Undibacterium sp. 5I1: one gene and its partner. The protein of the gene in region 1 interacts with the protein of each later gene in a pairwise test. Links are inferred from orthologs where the notes say so. Each region holds a gene or a part of one and is shown in the gene's direction. Other genes may lie near its edges. The genes, in order: ftsB and RGU72_RS19055.

Region 1 (11,472 bases):
CTATATTGCATGTTTAGGAGAAATGAATGAGTGCTATCGTTGATATTATCGGTCGTGAAATTATTGATTCGCGCGGCAATCCAACAGTTGAGTGTGATGTATTGCTGGAATCCGGCGTCATGGGGCGTGCGTCTGTACCGTCCGGCGCATCAACTGGTTCTCGTGAAGCGATAGAGCTGCGTGATGGCGATAAATCTCGTTACCTCGGCAAAGGCGTTTTAAAAGCCTGCGAACATATCAATACCGAAATCGCCGAAGCGATCATGGGTCTGGATGCGAACGAACAAGCCTTCCTTGACCGCACGCTGATCGATCTGGATGGCACAGAAAACAAAGCGCGTCTCGGTGCAAATGCCATGTTGGCAGTTTCAATGGCGGTTGCCAAAGCAGCCGCAGAAGAGGCGGGCCTGCCGCTGTATCGTTACTTCGGCGGTTCTGGCGCAATGCAGTTGCCCGTGCCAATGATGAACGTCATCAATGGCGGCGCGCATGCAGACAATAACCTGGACATCCAGGAATTCATGATTATTCCAATTGGCGCGCCATCCTTCCGCGAAGCGGTGCGTTACGGTGCTGAAGTTTTTCATGCACTGAAAAAAATCTTGCACGACAAAGGTTTGACCACGGCTGTGGGCGACGAAGGTGGTTTTGCACCTTCCGTCGATAACCACGAAGAAGCAATCAAGATGATTATCCAAGCGATTGAGGCGGCTGGCTACGAGCCAGGTACACAAATCGCGTTGGGTCTGGATTGTGCCGCAAGTGAGTTCTACAAAGAGGGTAAATATCATCTTGAAGGCGAAGGTCTGACGTTGTCATCAGCGGATTTCACTAATTTACTCGCTACCTGGGTCGATAAATATCCTATCATCTCGATTGAAGACGGTATGGCAGAGGGCGATTGGGACGGTTGGAAGATTCTGACGGAACGTCTGGGCAAAAAAGTACAGATCGTTGGCGATGATTTATTTGTCACCAATACCAAGATTTTGAAAGAAGGCATTCAAAAAGGAATCGCTAATTCTATCCTGATCAAGATCAATCAAATCGGTACTTTGACTGAGACGTTTGCTGCGATTGAAATGGCAAAACGTGCTGGTTATACCGCTGTTATTTCGCATCGTTCTGGCGAAACAGAAGACAGCACCATTGCGGATATCGCTGTTGGTATGAACGCCTTGCAAATTAAAACTGGCTCGATGTCTCGTTCAGATCGTATGGCAAAGTACAATCAATTGCTGCGTATTGAAGAAGATTTAGGCGACATTGCCAGCTACCCTGGTCGTGATGCTTTTTATAATCTGAAATAAGCTGCAAGAAGATGCAAAAAAGGGGAACGGCGTTCCCCTTTTTACTAATCTCGGTTTAATTCAATGTTCGTTTTTTAACCTATATTTCTAAATACTGATGCGTCTGATCGCGTTATCACTTACAGCGCTGCTGCTACTCATACAATACCCGCTCTGGTTGGGTAAAGGCGGCTGGTTGCGTGTATGGGAGTTAGATAAACAAGTTACCCAAGCTCAAAAGCATAATGATGAGTTGAAAGAGCGGAACAGCAAGCTCGACTCAGAAGTACAAGATTTAAAAACAGGCACAGGCGCAGTAGAAGAACATGCGCGCTTTGAACTGGGCATGATTAAAAAAGACGAGATCTTCGTGCAAATCTTAAACGCAGCGTCATCTGCGCAAACATCGAACCTCAACGATCCAAAACCGCCAAAAGAAAAAACGGCACCATCTATAAATCATTAGCTTGCCGCTAATTTCAACGGTATTCCAGTTACACTCTACTCACGCTTTTTAGACGAATCCGCCGATAAATTCTACATCGCTGATTTGGCATTGATTTTAATTACTCCCCACCAGTACTTTTAATTGTCCAGGTATTCTCTGGTCATTAAGGTCATTTCTAGTAAATATGGGGGGAGTATATTAAGCCTAAATTAAATTCACCTGATATTTTGATGAAAAATCGTGCGGGATTAAATAATTAATGCTTGCTGTCGTTCGCTACGCTAGTCGCTTCAGCTAAGGTGTTCGCCACAAATAATTGTGCGCAATCGACCTGATCGAAGCCATAGTGCTTACCGCAAAAATCGCAATTAATATCGAGTCGTCCTAATTCTGCAATGGCGGTATTAATCTCAGGCTCGCCCAGCATGCGCAGCATATTGCCGACTTTTTCACGGGTGCAGTTGCAGTGGAATTGTGGATGTTGCGGATCAAAAATGCGGATGGTTTCTTCCCAAAATAATCGATGCAATAAAGTTTCGATATCGGTCGTCAGCAATTCATCTTGTTTGAGTGTGCCACCTAATGAGATAGCGCGATTCCAGGCTTCTGTCTCATCTTCCACTTTGGCTTCTATGCCGCCATGTTTCGGTAGTTTTTGCAGCAACATGCCTCTGGCAATCTTGTCATCCGCCGCCAGCCAAAGTTTGGTATCTAACTGTTCAGAACGCATCATGTAATTTTCTATGATGCCAGCAATGCTATCGCCATCAATCGGCACGATCCCCTGATATGCCTGTTGACCGGGTAGCTTGTCATTAGGGTCTAGCGTGATGACAAAGCGACCTTGCCCGTTCGCATGTACTAATTCAGTCAAACTGGCATTGTCGGTAATCACTGCGTTTGGTGATAACTTGGCAGTAGCACGGATGCGCAATTCTGCATCGCATTCCACCACCAATAATTTGACCGGACCATCACCGTAAATTTGCATGATCATGGTGCCGTTAAACTTGAGATTGGCACACAACAGAGCAGAGGCGGCGGTTAGCTCACCAAGTATGGTTTTGACGGCGGCGGGATATTCGTGACGCGCCTGGATTTGTTGCCAGGCGTTAGAAATTTCAACTAATTCACCGCGCACGCCAGCGTGTTCGAACATAAATTTTTGTAGGGTATCTTGCATAAGTTTCTTTACTTTGACGACGTTTTTAATCTGCTCTTGAATCTGAAAATAGTTGCTAGTTAGCCGATCTTTTTCAATTCAGTTTTATAAGCTTGGGCGCGGCGGACATAATTCAACGTATTGCCGTGCATCCGCAAAATATCTTCTTCATTTAAAGTGCGTACCGCTTTGGCAGGTGAGCCGATAATCAAAGAGTTGTCTGGAAATTCTTTTCCCTCAGTGATCAGGGCGCCAGCGCCGACCAGACAATTTTTACCAATTTTTGCACCGTTCAAAATGACTGCCTGAATCCCAATTAAGGAGCCTTCACCGATTGTGCAACCATGCAGCATGGCTTGATGACCAATCGTCACATTTTTACCTATCGTCAGCGGATGACCAGGATCGGTGTGCAAAATGCATCCCTCTTGTACGTTGCTGTTTTCACTGACGGTAATCAGCTCATTGTCACCTCGGATGGTGACGTCAAACCAAATACTGGCGCCTGCTTCGATCTTTACTTTTCCGATGATATTGGCGCTGTCAGTAATGTAAGCGCCGGGATCAATTTCAGGTGCGATGTCGCCTAACTGGTATATGGTCATGATTTTTCCGTAAAATAGGGTGACTGATTTAGGATTTACGCAAAATCGCCCCAACTGTGTTGCAGCGCCTAGCCGCACTGAAGGCTGTCGTCGTCGCTGCGCCTTGCTGGGACAATTTTGCGTAAGTCCTATGATTTATTATCGCTATTTTAACGCTCATCTTATGAACCCATCGTTCCCTAATACAAATGCGACTGCAAATCTAGTTGCTAAACCTGCTGATATTGCTAATTTTGCTGATTTTGCTGATAAGGCCACTTTAGAGGGAGCGGCTTCATTTTCAGATTTGCGCAGAGCGGCGTTAGCTTTGCTGGCAGAACCTGATACCAAGGCCAAAGCAGAAGGTACTGCCAGACTGCGCGCTGCATGGCAACGAGGAGAGGTAGCGCTAGATGCCGCCACAGTCTTGCACGCTAATCAATTGATTCCTGGCCGGCCAGCTAAGCCTGCGCTGGTTCCGCCGCTGGAAGTTAAGCGGCGCGCAATGAACACAGTAGAAGGTCGTGCAGTGCTGATCCATGCGTTGGCGCACATCGAGTTTAATGCGATCAATCTTGCCTTGGATGCGATCTGGCGCTTTGCTGATATGCCCGTGGATTATTACTCGGATTGGTTGCTGGTCGCGCAAGAAGAGGCCTATCATTTTGGCATGCTGGCCGATCATCTGGTTAGCTTGGGATATCAATATGGCGATTTTCCGGCACATCATAGCTTGTGGGAACTAGCAGAAAAAACACAAGAAGATGTGCTCGCAAGAATGGCCTTGGTCCCACGCACGATGGAGGCGCGTGGCCTTGATGCAACGCCTGCCGTGCGAGCCAAACTGGCGCAGGCCAAAGATATTGCTGCCGCAGAGATTCTTGACATTATCTTGCGCGATGAGATCGGTCATGTGATGATCGGAAATCGATGGTTTGGCTATCTTTGTGAGATGCGTGATCTGGAGCCTGTAGCGACTTACGCACAATTGGCGTTGCAATACAAAGCGCCACAAATGCGGGGTCCTTTTAATCTGGATGCAAGAAGAGCTGCCGGCTTTAGTGAAGAAGAACTTTTGGTGCTGCAAAGCTAAAGTTAGTTTTTAAATGCAGGTCAAAGTTCGCATGTATTTGATTTTCAACTTCGTTTTTTGAGCGACATGATGAAAAATAATCTGATCCGATTTTGCTTCGCACCTTACCTCATGCTGTTGTTGGCGCTCGTGATTTTCTGCATGTTCCTCAATGATGTAAGCGCTCAAACTAGCACAGGAAAAAGCATAAGCAAAACTATACAAAATCTGACTCCTGCAGAAACCGTCCCATCAATGTCAGCGCCAGCGATGGAGGCACCTGTCACTGAGCCCATCGTAAAGAAAAAAGTTCTGGCCACCGCATTTGTCGTCAGTAAATCAGCCAAGCTAGAGGATGTTGATGACATCGCACATGGTTTTCCGCGCGAGCTGATTAGCAGACTCGCTTTATCCAGAAAATATGTCACTAAAATTTCGCCAGGCTTACTTTCTTTTAACACCGAGGTTGGTGTTCCCTCAATAAAATTATTGCGGCAATTGGGCACGCAATATGACAGCCAATTTGTCATCTCAGGAGAAGTCCGCGACGATAGCGTAATCACCGACAAAAAATATTTGGGTTTGATCGAAAATAAAAGACGCTTTATCGATTTGGATATTGATTTATATGACACCACAACAGGTGTCTTATTAAGTCACCACACACTGAGTAATATCGCGCAGCAAGACGTCATTATCGGTCGTGACAAAGCGTTTGGCAGCGGTGCATTTTTAAATACCACGTATGGCAAAGCAATCGATGTATTGATTGATCAGGCCGCAAAATTAATCATCCATGATTTAGATGCTTTGCCTGCTGAGACTAAAACGACAGAGATGAAATCAGATAGTTAAAACAGCAGGCAAATGTACCAAACACAATGTTTACCTACTTCTTAGCTCGTTCCTCCTCCAACAAACGCAGCACACGGCGCTGCACTTTGCCAGTGGTCGTCATCGGCAGTGCCGCTATAAATTCGATTTCTTTCGGATATTCATAAGGTGCCAGTTTGCCTCGCACATGCGCTTGTAGTTCTGAGATGAGTTCTGCACTGCCGATAAAACCGGCGCTTAAAACGATGTATGCTTTGACGATATTGCCGCGTTCTTTGTCTGGCTTGGGTATGACGGCGGTATTGGCGACTGCCGGATGTTTGACCAGACAGTTTTCGATTTCGGATGGTCCGATGCGGTAGCCCGCGGCTTTAAACATATCATCTGCTCGTCCTTGGTACCAAAGATAACCGTCTTCATCGCGCAAGGCTAAGTCACCTGTTCTGCACCAGTCGCCGGTAAATTTATTGTTGGTTGCTTCTGAGTTTTTCCAATAGCTGATAAAAAATACCGGATCAGGGTCGTCATGAATATCGTAGCGGTGCATGGCTACCTCTCCGACTTGATTGACAGCGGTTTCATTACCATCGTCATCAATAATCGCAACGCGGTGTCCAGGATACGGACGTCCCATGCTACCGGGTTTAGCGGGCCATTGCAGATGGCTATTGCCGACGATATAGTTCATTTCTGTCTGGCCGAACATTTCATTCGGTATGACACCCAGTGATTGTTGACACCAGTTGAAGACGGCATCACCAACTGCTTCGCCTGCACTCATAATCGCCCGCAGTTTGAGCTTGTATTGCGGTTGCGGTTCTGGGCAAGCCTTCATCATCATTTTTAGCGCTGTCGGGAACAGGAAAGTGTTCGTGACCTGATATTTTTCCAATAAATAAAACGCTGTCTCAGCAGTAAAGCGTCCTTGGTAGCCGACGATAGGTTGACCAAAATACAGGCAGGGCAGCAGTGCATCCATCAAGCCACCAGTCCAGGCCCAATCTGCTGGTGACCAGAACACGTCATTGGGCTGAGGAAACCAATTTTGCGAGGCTACAAAACCTGTCAGGTTGCCGATGATCGCAGAGTGGGGGATGAGCGCGCCTTTAGGTGCACCGGTCGTGCCGCTGGTATAGATCAAAATGGCGGCGTCGCTTGCGGCAGTTTTGACGGGATCAAACTGATCTGACATTTCCGGGATTGTATTCTCCCAACGCAGACAATCTTCAGCGCCGCACTTTAATGTAATGAGTGTGGTCAGCGCAGGACAACTACCGCGGATTTGCCAATATGCTTCTATCCCGCTTTGATCTACCACCAGCGCAACCGCCTCGCTGTTCTGTAGGCGGTATTCCAATGCTTCGGGACCAAATAAAAACGATAAAGGCATTGCAATCGCACCCATTTGCAGACATGCCATCACCGTGATGGCAGTCTCTGGACGTTGCGGCAAAATGTAGGCGACGATGTCACCCTGTTTTACACCTTGCTCTCGCAACAGATTGGATAGCTGATTTGCCTGTTGCTGTAATTCTGCGTAAGTTAGCGTCGCTGTATTGCCATCGGCATCTTCATAATGGATAGCGATGCGCTCGCTATCTTTACTCCAGCGCTGGCAACATACTTGCGCCATATTGAAATCGCCCGGTACATCCCAGCGAAAACGCTGATATAACTCTTGATAATGATCTACATTTCCGATGTTTGCGATCTTTGCGATCTTTGGAATTGCTTTTTGCTTAGTCATTCTGTCTCCGGTTTTTTATAGAACGATCGTGCTATTATCTATCGACTTATAGACCAATCCTAATCCAAAATTTGCATGATTGTCGATGAGAAATGCGATGATATGTGTTCACCCAAAATTTTAATCTCATGATCAAATCTTCCCGCTCCGAATTTATCGCCATCCGTGGATTGCAATACCATGTGCGCCATTGGGGCGATGAATCCGCTCCTAAAATCTTCATGCTGCATGGCTGGATGGATGTGTCTGCCTCTTTTCAATTTGTGGTGGACTGCCTGAAACAAGATTGGCACGTCATCGCCCCCGATTGGCGTGGCTTTGGTTTAACCGATACGCCAAATGCTGATTGTTACTGGTTCCCGGACTATATGGGCGATCTGGATGCGATTTTGCAGCATTATTCCCCAGACGAGGCTGTCAATTTAATTGGACATAGTATGGGGGCAAATGTCGCTGGTATTTTTGCCGGTGTACGACCAGAGCGGATAAAAAAGTTTGTCAATCTGGAGGGCTTTGGCATGCCAGTGACCACACCAGGCCAGGCGCCAGGTCGCTATTTAAAATGGCTGGATGAGTTGCGCCAGACACCGGTACTGCGCACTTATGCAAGCCAGGCAGAAGTGGCAGGACGCTTACAAAAAACGAATCCACGGTTGTCCGACGAACGCGCTAATTTTTTATCGCAACACTGGGCTAAACAAAATGCCGAGGGTCAGTGGGAAATCCTCGGCGACCCCGCTCATAAACTCACCAGTCCCTTGCTTTATCATGTAGAAGAAGTGATGGCCTGCTGGGAAAAAATCACCGCGCCAGTATTGTGGTTTGAGGCGGACGACACCAATGTCTGGCATTGGATGGGACCAAAATCAGAAGCTCGCACAGAGATTGACCGGCGTCTGGCGCATATCCCCAAGCTACAAAAGGAAATGATAAAAAACGCTGGTCACATGCTGCATCATGATCAGCCAGAAATTTTGGCAGAATTAATCGAGCAATTTTTACTTGCTTAGACAGTGACAGTATTGAATCAACAGCCGTGCCAGATCATTAATCGCTAGAACGGAAAGTAAAAATGAAAATTCTAGTTACATTACTATTGCTGGCATTCTTGCCGGGCTTGTCCGTCGCCAAAGAGGTGTCACCTTTCTCAACACGCTGTCTGTCATCCGATGCCAGCAAAAAAGCGATCAAACTACAGTTCAGCACGGTAGGTGATGATGCAACTGGCTGGAGCGGTGCCTTTGTCAAATATGGTAAGAATGGAAAACCGATCACGCTGGTAGTCCAAAAGACATCAAGCGAAGAATTGATCGCAGGTCGCCCGGCAGAATTTACGACGATCTGGCTAGAAGTCGTCGGAGACCAAATTACCGGAACGTATGAAGTCGCAACCCAGGGCGCTCTGATCAATAATTTTGTCTATAAAAACAAACGTACCGGAGCGACGATGAGTTTTTCTGAAAGCGGTGATGTTGAGTTGAGTGATAATGGTGTCTGTAAGTGGTGACCGATTAATTGAATTACGACATTCCTGTTTTAAAGCTCCCACAACATGAAACTCTTTTTCCTCTTAATGATGCTCAGCGCAAGCGCCTGGAGTGCAGAGCCAGCGTTCGGTAATCCGATCAGCGAAATAGAGGGTGTGTATAAGCACCGTTTTATGAATGGCACGATCACTCCTGGCAAAGCGCCAGGCGAGGCAGACCAGCCTTATGAATCGGAAGATATTGTTGAGATCGTTCGATATGATCAGACGCACATCTATTTCCGTGCCGAACTGCAGTTTTATAACGGTCATACATGTGGTATCTACGGTATTGCAGGCGAAGAGAACGGTGAATTTGTCTACCATGATCCGACAACACCACTCGCAGGAGAACCAGCCTGCACCTTGAGAATATCTACCTTGGCAAACAAATTGCGGATTACCGATAGGGATACGCCGCAAGGCGGTGCAACATGCAGAAACTATTGCGGTGTGCGTGGCAGTTTGTCCGATTATTTGATAGCGAAAAGTAGCAAAAGAAAAATTCGTTATCTTGATCGACTGAAAGCCTCCAGGGAATATTCAGAAGCAGTCACCTCATTCAAGGCTTCAGGGAAAAAGTGAGTTAATGTTGAATAAGGATCGCGCACGATTGTTGTTGTGGCGCATGTAGTAGTCTGCGAACCTCCAACACTTGGCGCCTTAGTCAAAGTCATGTGCAATGACATCGGCCATGATGATCGTCTGCTAGCGTATTCACACTAGCCTGTCCTCAAAGAATCTCGGTTAAACTTACAGCATTCCTTAGTGCGTTCCTTTTTAACGCAGTCCCTCACTACAGTATCCATTTCATCATGAGCGAAAAAGCATCGTACGGCTTCACCACTACTATTCTGCATAACGACCGTCAAAAAGAGATTGAGCACGGCTCTGTGCACAAACCTATCCACACGTCCGTGCTGTTCGGTTATAAAGATGCACGTGATCTTGCAGCAGTATTTCAGGGGAAACAATCTGGTTATCGCTACGGTCGTCAGGGTAATCCCACGGTTTCTGCCTTGGAAGACAAACTGACGAAGATGGAAGACGGGCATTCCAGTATTTGTTTTGCTACTGGCATGGCGGCGATTGGCGCCGTGTTTCAGGCTTTATTGCGTCAAGGCGATCATGTTGTCTCTTCGTCTTTCTTGTTCGGTAATACCAACAGTTTGTGGCAAACGGTTGCTGGACAGGGCGTTGATGTTAGTTTTGTCGATGCGACCAATGTGCAAAATGTCGCTGCCGTGATCACGCCCGCAACTCGTATTATCTTCGTGGAAACCATTGCCAATCCGCGTACTCAGATTGCGGATCTCAAGCGTATCGGCGCCTTGTGCAAGGAGCATGGTATTTTGTTTGTCGTAGATAACACAATGACTTCGCCCTACCTGTTCCGCCCTAAAGTCGTGGGCGCGGGTCTGGTGGTGAATTCACTGACGAAGTCGATTGCGGGGCACGGCAATGTTCTCGGTGGTGCTTTGACTGACACGGGTGTGTACGACTGGAGCCAGTTTCCCCATATTGCCCAGAATTTCAAAAAATTCCCAACGCCGCAATGGGGTATGACCCAGATTCGCGCTAAGGGCTTGCGGGATTTTGGCGCATCCTTGTCGCCCGAGGCGGCACACCAGATTGCCGTTGGTGCCGAGACGATCGCTTTACGTCTGGAGCGCGAGTGCGCCAATGCGATGGCACTGGCGATGATGTTGGAAAACGATCCGCGCGTCGCCGTTGTTCATTATCCGGGCTTGCCGTCACACCCGCAGCATCCGATTGCACGCGAGCTGTTTTTAGCCTACGGCGCATTATTTAGTTTTGAGCTTAAGCCAGAGATTGATTGCTTCGATTATTTAAATCGCCTCAAGCTGGCAATTTCTGCAACCCATCTGGGTGACACTCGCACACTTGTGATCCCGGTCGCCCACACCATCTTCTTTGAAATGGGAGCAGAGCGGCGCGGTGCCATGGGAATTGCAGATTCGCTGATCCGGGTCTCGGTAGGGATTGAAGATACTCAAGATTTGCTAGATGATTTTCAGCAGGCTTTGTCTGAATAGCGGATGCTATTTGGTCGTATCTTTGTGACGATACTGGATAGGTGTATTGATTGCTTGTGCTAAATTGTCCATATAATTATCGGGCTATAGGCTAACCATTTTAGATACTCCCCATTTTTTCTATATTGCGGTTTTTAACTGGAAAGTGCCGATGTTACGTCTTTCGCTTCGTATGACCTTACGTGACTGGCGGGCTGGTGAGCTGCGCTTTCTGTTAGTTGCTTTGATGATCGCTGTGGCGTCTTTGTCTTCAGTCAGTTTTTTTGTGGACCGGATGCGCAACGGACTCAACCGCGATGCGCATCAATTGCTGGGGGCGGATTTGTTGATCAGTGCTGATCAGGCGATCAATCCGGCATGGCGCAGTGAGGCACAAAAACGCGGCTTGACGATGGCCGAGACGGTTGTCTTCCCTAGCATGGCGATTGCAGGCGAGGGTGACAATGTCGCTACTAAGCTGGTCTCACTCAAAGCGGTTACACCTGGCTACCCGTTACGCGGCAATCTCAAACTGAGTCAGACCCAGCAAGGTGCTGAAGTCATTACCAAAATTGTGCCGCCATCCGGCACGGTCTGGATTGATCCAGCATTGCTGATTAGCATGAAGCTGAAGATTGGCGATCAACTCAAACTCGGCGATAAAACTCTCAACATTACACAACTGATTGCCAATGAGCCAGATCGTGGCGCTGGTTTTATGAACTTTGCGCCGCGTGTGATGGTGAATATGGCAGACCTGACCGCGACTAACCTG
Region 2 (7,669 bases), 3.8 Mb from region 1 along the record:
GAAGACAGAGATGCCATCATGAGTGACATTGCAAACGTAAACGAATTAGGTAAAGTTGGCGTACTGTTTGGTGGGCGCTCCGCTGAGCGTGAGATATCGATCATGTCCGGCACGGGCGTACTGGCGGCTTTAAAAAGCAAAGGTGTGGATGCGCATGGCTTTGATACTGGCGAGCGTAGTCTGGCTGATCTGGCAGCTGAAAAATTTGATCGTGTCTTTATCGCTCTGCATGGTCGTTTCGGTGAGGACGGTAGCTTACAAGGTGTGCTGGAGCAATTAGGTATTCCCTACACCGGCAGCGGCGTAATGGCGTCAGCTATTGCGATGGACAAAATTTTTACTAAGAAAATTTGGCAGAACCATCAGTTGACGACACCAGCATACGAAGTATTAAACGCTGAAACGGAATTGCGTCTGGTACCAGATCGTCTGAGTTTGCCTTTGATTTTAAAACCGCCACATGAAGGCTCGACAATTGGCATCACTAAAGTAAATGGCTACTCCGATATGAAGGATGCCTATGCTTTGGCAGCGCAATTTGATGACGAGGTATTGGCTGAAGAATTTATTCAAGGTCGCGAACTGACCGTAGCAATTTTGGGTACTGGTAAAGACGCTTACGCCTTACCCATCATTGAGATCGTAGCGCCACAAGGTAATTACGACTATCAGAATAAATATTTTACCGACGATACCAAGTACCTTTGTCCTGCGCCGTTAGATGCTGCATTGTCAGAGCAAATACGGCAAATGTCTGTAGACGCTTACCGTGCAGTGAATTGCGAAGGCTGGGCGCGGGTTGATGTATTGCTCCGAGCATCCGACAACCAAGCGTTTTTGATTGAGGTCAATACTTCGCCAGGTATGACAGGACATTCGCTGGTGCCAATGGCCGCTCGTGCAGTTGGTTTAAGTTATGAAGATTTATGTCTGAAAATTTTGCAATCCGCTCGCTTAAAGATGTCGAAGGGTAATCAGTAAGCATATGTGGCAAGACGTCAGGTCTATGAATACAACAGCAAATGCGTTGTTCGGTGTTTTTTTGCTTGCGTTGATGATGTCTGGTGTGTGGTGGTTAGTGCAGCGTCCGATGTTTACGTTAAAAGTAATTCAAGTGGTAGGCGCCGATCAGCAGCCATTACGACACGTGAATGCACTGACGATTCGTGATACTGCCTTACCTAAATTGAAGGGTAATTTTTTTACGACAAATCTGGACGGTGTACGTACTGCATTTGAAGCGGTACCTTGGGTGCGTAAAGCTAGCGTGCAAAGAGAATGGCCAAATAAGTTGATTGTCACTTTGGAAGAGCATCAGGCTTTGGGTACTTGGGGTGAAGAAGGACGATTGATGTCAGTGAAGGGCGATGTATTTACCGCCAATCTGGCTGAAGCGGAAGAGGATGCGGAGTTAATTGATTTTGCGGGACCAGAAGGTAGTGAGAAAGAAGTGCTGGCGCGCTATATCGATTTTAAAACCTGGTTTGCCAAAATCAGTTTAGCGCCCGAGTCTGTGCAGTACTCCAGTCGTTACGCCTGGAGTGTGAAATTGAACAACGGTATGAAAGTCGAGTTGGGTCGGGTACAGGATGATCAGACTCTGCAAAGCCGGGTAGATAAATTGCTGACAGTGTACCCACAGTTAGTCGCAAGTTTGCAAGACAGTATTGAAAGTGTCGATATGCGTTATCCGAATGGATTAGCGCTGAAATCGAGTCACAGTGGCTTCGGTATCGCTAGCAAGTTAAGTGGAAAACAAAGCAGCAAACTCAATGTCAAACGAAAGTAAGTAAATGACAAAAGATGCAAAAAACCTGATCGTCGGCCTGGACATCGGCACCTCAAAAATTGTTGCGGTCGTCGCAGAGGTCATGCCGGATGGTCGCCATGAAGTAATCGGCCTTGGTCAGCACGAATCCAAGGGGCTGAAAAAAGGTGTAGTCGTCAACATCGAGGCGACGGTCGAATCAATTCAGCGTGCATTGGAAGAGGCCGAGCTGATGGCGGACTGCAAAATCCGCAATGTCTATACCGGTATTGCAGGTAGTCATATCCGCAGCTTTAATTCCAGCGGCATGGTTGCGATTAAAGATAAAGAAGTCACGGCTGCTGATGTATCGCGCGTGATTGAGACTGCCAAGGCAGTAAATATTCCGACCGATCAGCAACTGCTACATACCTTGCCGCAAGAATTTATTGTGGATAGCCAGGATGATGTGCGCGAGCCTATTGGCATGAGCGGCATTCGTCTCGAAGTCAAAGTACATATCGTCACTGGTGCAGTTTCCGCGGTACAGAATATCGTCAAGTGTGTACGCCGCTGTGGTCTGGAAGTGTCTGATTTGATTTTGCAGCCAATGGCATCGGCCGAGGCAGTGCTGACCCGCGATGAAAAAGAGCTTGGCGTTGTCCTGATTGATATCGGTGGCGGCACGACAGACGTGGCTGTGTTTAGCGAAGGTGCAATCCGTCATACCGCTGTAATCCCAATTGCCGGTGATCAGATCACCAATGATATCGCTATGGCATTGCGTACACCAACATCAGAAGCAGAAGAAATCAAGATTCGTTTTGGTGTTGCCAAACAGGTGCTGGCCGACCCATCTGATTCTTTGGAAGTACCGGGTCTTGGTGATCGTGGTCCGCGCTCGTTATCGCGTCAGGCTTTAGCTGCTGTGATTGAACCGCGGGTCGAAGAATTATTCGCCTTAGTGCATCAGGTAGTGCGTGAATCTGGTTATGAAGATGTGCTGTCCTCCGGCATCGTATTGACGGGTGGTTCCGCGATCATGCCAGGCATGGTAGAAATGGCTGAAGATATCTTTTTAAAGCCGACACGTTTAGGTATGCCGGTGTATTCGGGGCAGTTAGCAGATGTCGTACGCAGCCCGCGTTACGCCACAGTTTTGGGGTTGTTGTTGGAAGCGAAGAAGCAGTATATGCGTGGTCATATTGTTACGCGGCAGGAAGGTTCTGCAAAAGCAGTATGGCAGCGCATGAAAGAGTGGTTTTTGGGGAATTTTTAAGCAGTTTTTTGGTGTATTTTTTCGCATAAATAGTAGTAATCATTTTATAATGTTCTGATCCGCAGTTATTAGTCGCTAGGCGTGACACCGTTGTTGAAAATTTGTATTTCAAACGTGATGCCTATCGACTAAAAACTGCCTACCTAAAGGAGTCATGATGGAGTTCGATATGGTTGATAACGCTACGCAAGGCACCGTAATTAAAGTCGTCGGTGTTGGTGGCGCAGGTGGTAATGCTGTGCAGCACATGATTAACAAAGGTGTGGCAGGAGTTGAATTTATCGCTGCTAATACTGATGCTCAAGCATTGCTGCAATCTAAGGCACACAACGTCATTCAAATCGGTGAAACCGGTTTGGGTGCAGGGATGAAGCCGGAAGTCGGTCGCCAGTTGGCGGAAGAATCCCGTGCTCGCATTCAAGATGCATTACGTGGTTCGCACATGGTATTTATCGCTGCTGGTATGGGCGGTGGTACCGGTACTGGTGCTGCCCCCGTAGTGGCACAGATCGCCAAAGAATTAGGCGCGCTGACGGTTGCTGTGGTTTCCAAACCTTTCTCATACGAAGGTAAAAAATGCATGGACATCGCTGACGAGGGTCTGGAAGCCTTGTCACAGCATGTGGATTCGCTGATTATTATTCTCAATGAAAAATTGGAAGAGATCTACGAAGACGACAGCATGATCGAATGGCTGCAACACGCCGATGACGTGCTCAACAACGCGGTTGCCGGTATTGCGGAAATCATCAATGTTCCAGGTCATATCAACGTTGATTTCAATGACGTGAAAACGATCATGGGCGAACAAGGTAAAGCGATGATGGGTACGGCAACAGCATCCGGTGTTGATCGTGCACGTATTGCGGCAGAGCAGGCAGTTGCTTCGCCGTTGTTGGATGGTATCGATTTGTCCGGTGCTCGGGGTGTCTTGGTCAACGTGACTGCTAGCCGCGGTCTCAAAGGTAAAGAAATCAAAGAAGTCATGGCGGCAGTTCGCGCTTTTGCAGCACCTGATGCTTCTATCGCACAAGGTATCGCTTACGACGATACGATGGGTGATGATATTCGTGTCACAGTGGTGGCAACTGGCTTGGGTCGGGGCAAGAAAAATATCCAGTTGGTACAAACACCAATGCTGCGCACAGGTACTCATAATGAACCAATGATGGCGTCGCCAACGACAGCTTCGGCTGGCATGCATTCAGGTACGACGACTGCTTCCAGTGGTTTTGATGGCTTGAGTAAGCCGGCAGTATGGCGTCGTGAGTCTGCGTCAGATACGGTTCGTGCTTTGGAAAAAAATGGTATGGAAACTTATGACATTCCCGCGTTTTTAAGAAAACAAGCTGATTAAAATCTAGCCATAAAATCTGACAAAACCCATAAAAAACCCGCATTTATGCGGGTTTTTTATGGCTTACTTTTTAAATAATTTTAAATTATTTCTTAAATATCACTCGCCAGACCCAGAATTTGTCTGGATCTAGCGATGTTGCTATTAACCGCCAGTTACAGCCTTGACCGCAGCTGCCGCATCTACAATGCCTGCGCCACAACCTGGGCAGTTTGCTGGTGCAGGGCGAGCTGTTTTAATCAAGATGCTTTTTACTTGTGCCGGAGTTAATCTGGGATTAACTGACAACATTAAAGCCACTACGCCAGCCACATGTGGTGTCGCTTGAGAAGTACCAGAGTACATACCATACGTAGAATCGTTAGTAGCAACGGTTGTACCTGTTGGCAAAGTCGATGTGATCTGATCATTCGCTGTTGTGAAGCCTCCGCCCGGAGCCGCGACGGTTACTGTGCCGCCGTAGTTGGAATAGCTCGCACGACCACCTGCAATCGAAGTCGATGCTACTGTAATTACACCTGGGCAGTTCGCTGGCGATGACAGTTTGGCATCAATACTTGAATTGCCGGCAGCAATTACAATCACCGTGCCAGCTGCGATCGCGCTTTGATATGCGGTTGCGCTAGTACGAGTACAAACACCTGTGCCACCTAGAGAAAGATTCAGGACATTGGCTCTGTTGATGTTATCTGGTATGCCGCTGATATGAAGTCCTGCGGCCCAAGCTACTGCGTCAGCAATATCAGAATCATAGCCACCGCATTTGCCGAGTACGCGCAAAGGCAGCACTTTTGCTTTTGGCGCGACTCCTGTGATGCCAATGCCGTTTGTAGCAGCAGCCACGATACCTGCAACGTGCGTACCATGCCAAGAACTGTTCGATGGACCACACGATGTGTCAGTTGCACTGACCCAGTCACCTAAGTCGATTGCGTCTGGACCACGAACACTTGATGCGCCAGCTGGTAAGGCAATCCGTGCTACTGCAGGGCTACTGATAAAGTTATAACCATATTGGTTTGCCTTGCCGCCTTGTGCTGGAACCAAATTAGGCAGAATATCTGGATGCGGGCGATACCCGGTATCCAGCACAGCCACGACAATGTTTTGCCCCATTGTGATATCCCAAGCTGCTGGCAAATTCAAAGCACCTACTTGGGTCTTGGAATCTTGCATATCCCATTGGTTGGTAGAAAACAAAGGATCCGTCGGTACATAAGCAGGACGACGAATGTAGTCTGGTTCCGCATATTCGATAGTCGAATCGACGCTAGCCAGTTTGGCTGCCAGAGCACGCATTTCAGCTGGTTTTAAAGCGATATCGGAAGCATAAACCCAACCTCCGGTCACAATCTGGCGCTTCAGTACAAACGAGGTACCGAAAGTTTGCGCCACCGACTGTAGTGTGGAAAGGCGTTGTGCCTGTACTTGTGCCAAGGCAGTTAGATTGCCTCCGACACTAGCAGCCGACTCAAGCATATTACTTCTCTCATTGTGATATTTGATAATGATTTGAGAGAGTTTTTGCTCGACTTGCGGCTTAGTGCTATTTGCGCTATTTGGGTCAACTGCAGACGCAAAAGCAGGTGCAAAGACAGATACATTTAGCATCGTGCTCATTACGACTAACAGTAAAGGTTTAACGCTGAACAGTAAAGATTTCATTCTGTATTTTCTCCGATAATTTATCGTTTGGGATGTAGATCGTTGTATGAGTTATTTTCTAGTAATTAACTGGAAAATGGGATTTTTGTCAGAGCTGCCGGAACTGCTCCGCCACCCGCCCATTGATCACCCCAGCTAGTAAAGGTGCCGTCTTTACTGACTGCAAGGAAGGCGCCAAATGGTGTGGCATAAATTGCACGGACATTCACTAGTTTCGCTGTAACTGCGCTACTGTCGCCACCTTTGCTTGGCATGCCCCAAGTCACTACTGTGCCATCAGCTTTGAGTGCAGCGAACGCATATTTGTTCGCCGTGATTGAAACCACGTTCGTCAACTGTGCGGTTACCGCGCTGCTGTCGCCACCAACGCTAGGATCACCCCAACTTACCACGGTACCGTCAGCTTTTAGAGCCGCAAATGCATATTCAGTGGATTGGATTGATTTCACTTTGTTTAGTGAAGCTTGTGCAGTAGTTAAGCTGGCCTGCATACGTGGCAAATCACCCCAACTTACAACGGTACCGTCCGCGCGTAAGGCCGCAAAAGCAGTTTGCGTTGAGTAGACATTAGTGATGTTTGTCAAAATGCCGTTACTGTTTAAAATACGCGTGTCTACCGCCTCGATGTCATTGGCATAACCGAATCCAAATGTGATGCCAGCATTCGTCGTCGCGACGGCAATTGCGCCACCGGCAGTCAGATTTTTTACATTCGTCACTACTTGATCACTGGTTGGTATTGCCCAGCCAAATGAGCCGGTCCAACTAACCACGGTACCGTCTTTACGAAGTGCTACAAAGTCATAATTTGTGCCGACGACTTGGATCACATTGGTAAGTTGCGATTGCACTGAACTTGCATCACCGCCCGTGTCCGCATCACCAAATGCAACGACAGTTCCGTCTGCTTTGATTGCCGCGTAAGCACCTTCAGTGGAGGCGATACTTTTAATGTTTGTCAAAGACGCTACGGTTGCTGCATTGAGTCCGTAATTTGGATCATTGAAAGGTACATCAACGCCAGACAGCACGCCGCGATAAGTACCCCACGCAGTAAAAGAGCCATCTTTTTTTACGCCAAAGAAAGCTACGCGACCGGGAATAATGGAGGCAATGTTTGTCAGTGCGCTTGTAGCGGTGGTCGGAGACACGTAGCTGCTACCCCAAACTTTAACCGTGCCATCAGTTAGCAGTGCAGCAAAGCCGCGATCTGAAGGGAACAACTGTGCAATACCTGTAATCACTGAGGACGATGCATTTTGTCCGCCCCAAACTGGATTGCCCCAAGCGTAGGCTGTACCATTTTGCGTAACAGCAAAAGCTGCAAGTGCGCTGTAGACGGAATTAGCCTGCAGAGTTTGACTTGCAGTCGCCGTAGAGCAGCTTGCAGTCGCTGTGACAGCAGAATTTGGTTGAGTATCTTGTACGCTAGTGCCAGTACCTAAGGCAACGCCAGACGATGCTTGCCAGCTGACTGTTGGTGTTACCGAGCAGTTAGTGCTATTGACTACAGCAGTCAAAGTAGTACCCCGTGCACCGAAAACGTCAATTGAAACCGTCGGCGAAGGCGGTGGTGCTGGTGGCGCAGATGAGTCGCTGCCGCCGCATCCGGCAAGAAGTA

The links.
Region 2: the proteins of ftsB (region 1) and RGU72_RS19055 interact in binary tests that used the Escherichia coli proteins (3 or more experiments, as listed by UniProt). The link is inferred for Undibacterium sp. 5I1 from one-to-one orthologs.

The regions. Positions count from the first base shown.
Region 1 is NZ_JAVIWI010000001.1:525,023-536,494, forward strand. What follows is about bases 275-3,081. They hold ftsB (cell division protein FtsB), read left to right. Parts: upstream 275-1,407; coding sequence 1,408-1,755; downstream 1,756-3,081. Other genes in these bases: eno (phosphopyruvate hydratase), read left to right, coding at 275-1,310; hslO (Hsp33 family molecular chaperone HslO), read right to left, coding at 1,994-2,920; RGU72_RS02230 (gamma carbonic anhydrase family protein), read right to left, coding at 2,980-3,081. Also shown: more of eno, read left to right, coding at 27-274; more of RGU72_RS02230, read right to left, coding at 3,082-3,504; RGU72_RS02235 (ferritin-like domain-containing protein), read left to right, coding at 3,668-4,576; RGU72_RS02240 (flagella assembly protein FlgT middle domain-containing protein), read left to right, coding at 4,646-5,410; RGU72_RS02245 (acyl-CoA synthetase), read right to left, coding at 5,445-7,136; RGU72_RS02250 (alpha/beta hydrolase), read left to right, coding at 7,265-8,146; RGU72_RS02255 (hypothetical protein), read left to right, coding at 8,209-8,643; RGU72_RS02260 (hypothetical protein), read left to right, coding at 8,689-9,246; RGU72_RS02265 (cystathionine gamma-synthase family protein), read left to right, coding at 9,477-10,718; RGU72_RS02270 (ABC transporter permease), read left to right, coding at 10,870-11,472. UniProt on the Escherichia coli protein: Essential cell division protein. May link together the upstream cell division proteins, which are predominantly cytoplasmic, with the downstream cell division proteins, which are predominantly periplasmic.
Region 2 is NZ_JAVIWI010000001.1:4,356,119-4,363,787, forward strand. Bases 22-2,887 are described here. They hold RGU72_RS19055 (cell division protein FtsQ/DivIB), read left to right. Parts: upstream 22-985; coding sequence 986-1,789; downstream 1,790-2,887. Other genes in these bases: RGU72_RS19050 (D-alanine--D-alanine ligase), read left to right, coding at 22-981; ftsA (cell division protein FtsA), read left to right, coding at 1,794-2,887. In the rest of the region: more of RGU72_RS19050, read left to right, coding at 19-21; more of ftsA, read left to right, coding at 2,888-3,026; cell division protein FtsZ, read left to right, coding at 3,184-4,383; RGU72_RS19070 (S8 family peptidase), read right to left, coding at 4,528-6,048; RGU72_RS19075 (hypothetical protein), read right to left, coding at 6,114-7,669. UniProt on the Escherichia coli protein: Essential cell division protein. May link together the upstream cell division proteins, which are predominantly cytoplasmic, with the downstream cell division proteins, which are predominantly periplasmic. May control correct divisome assembly.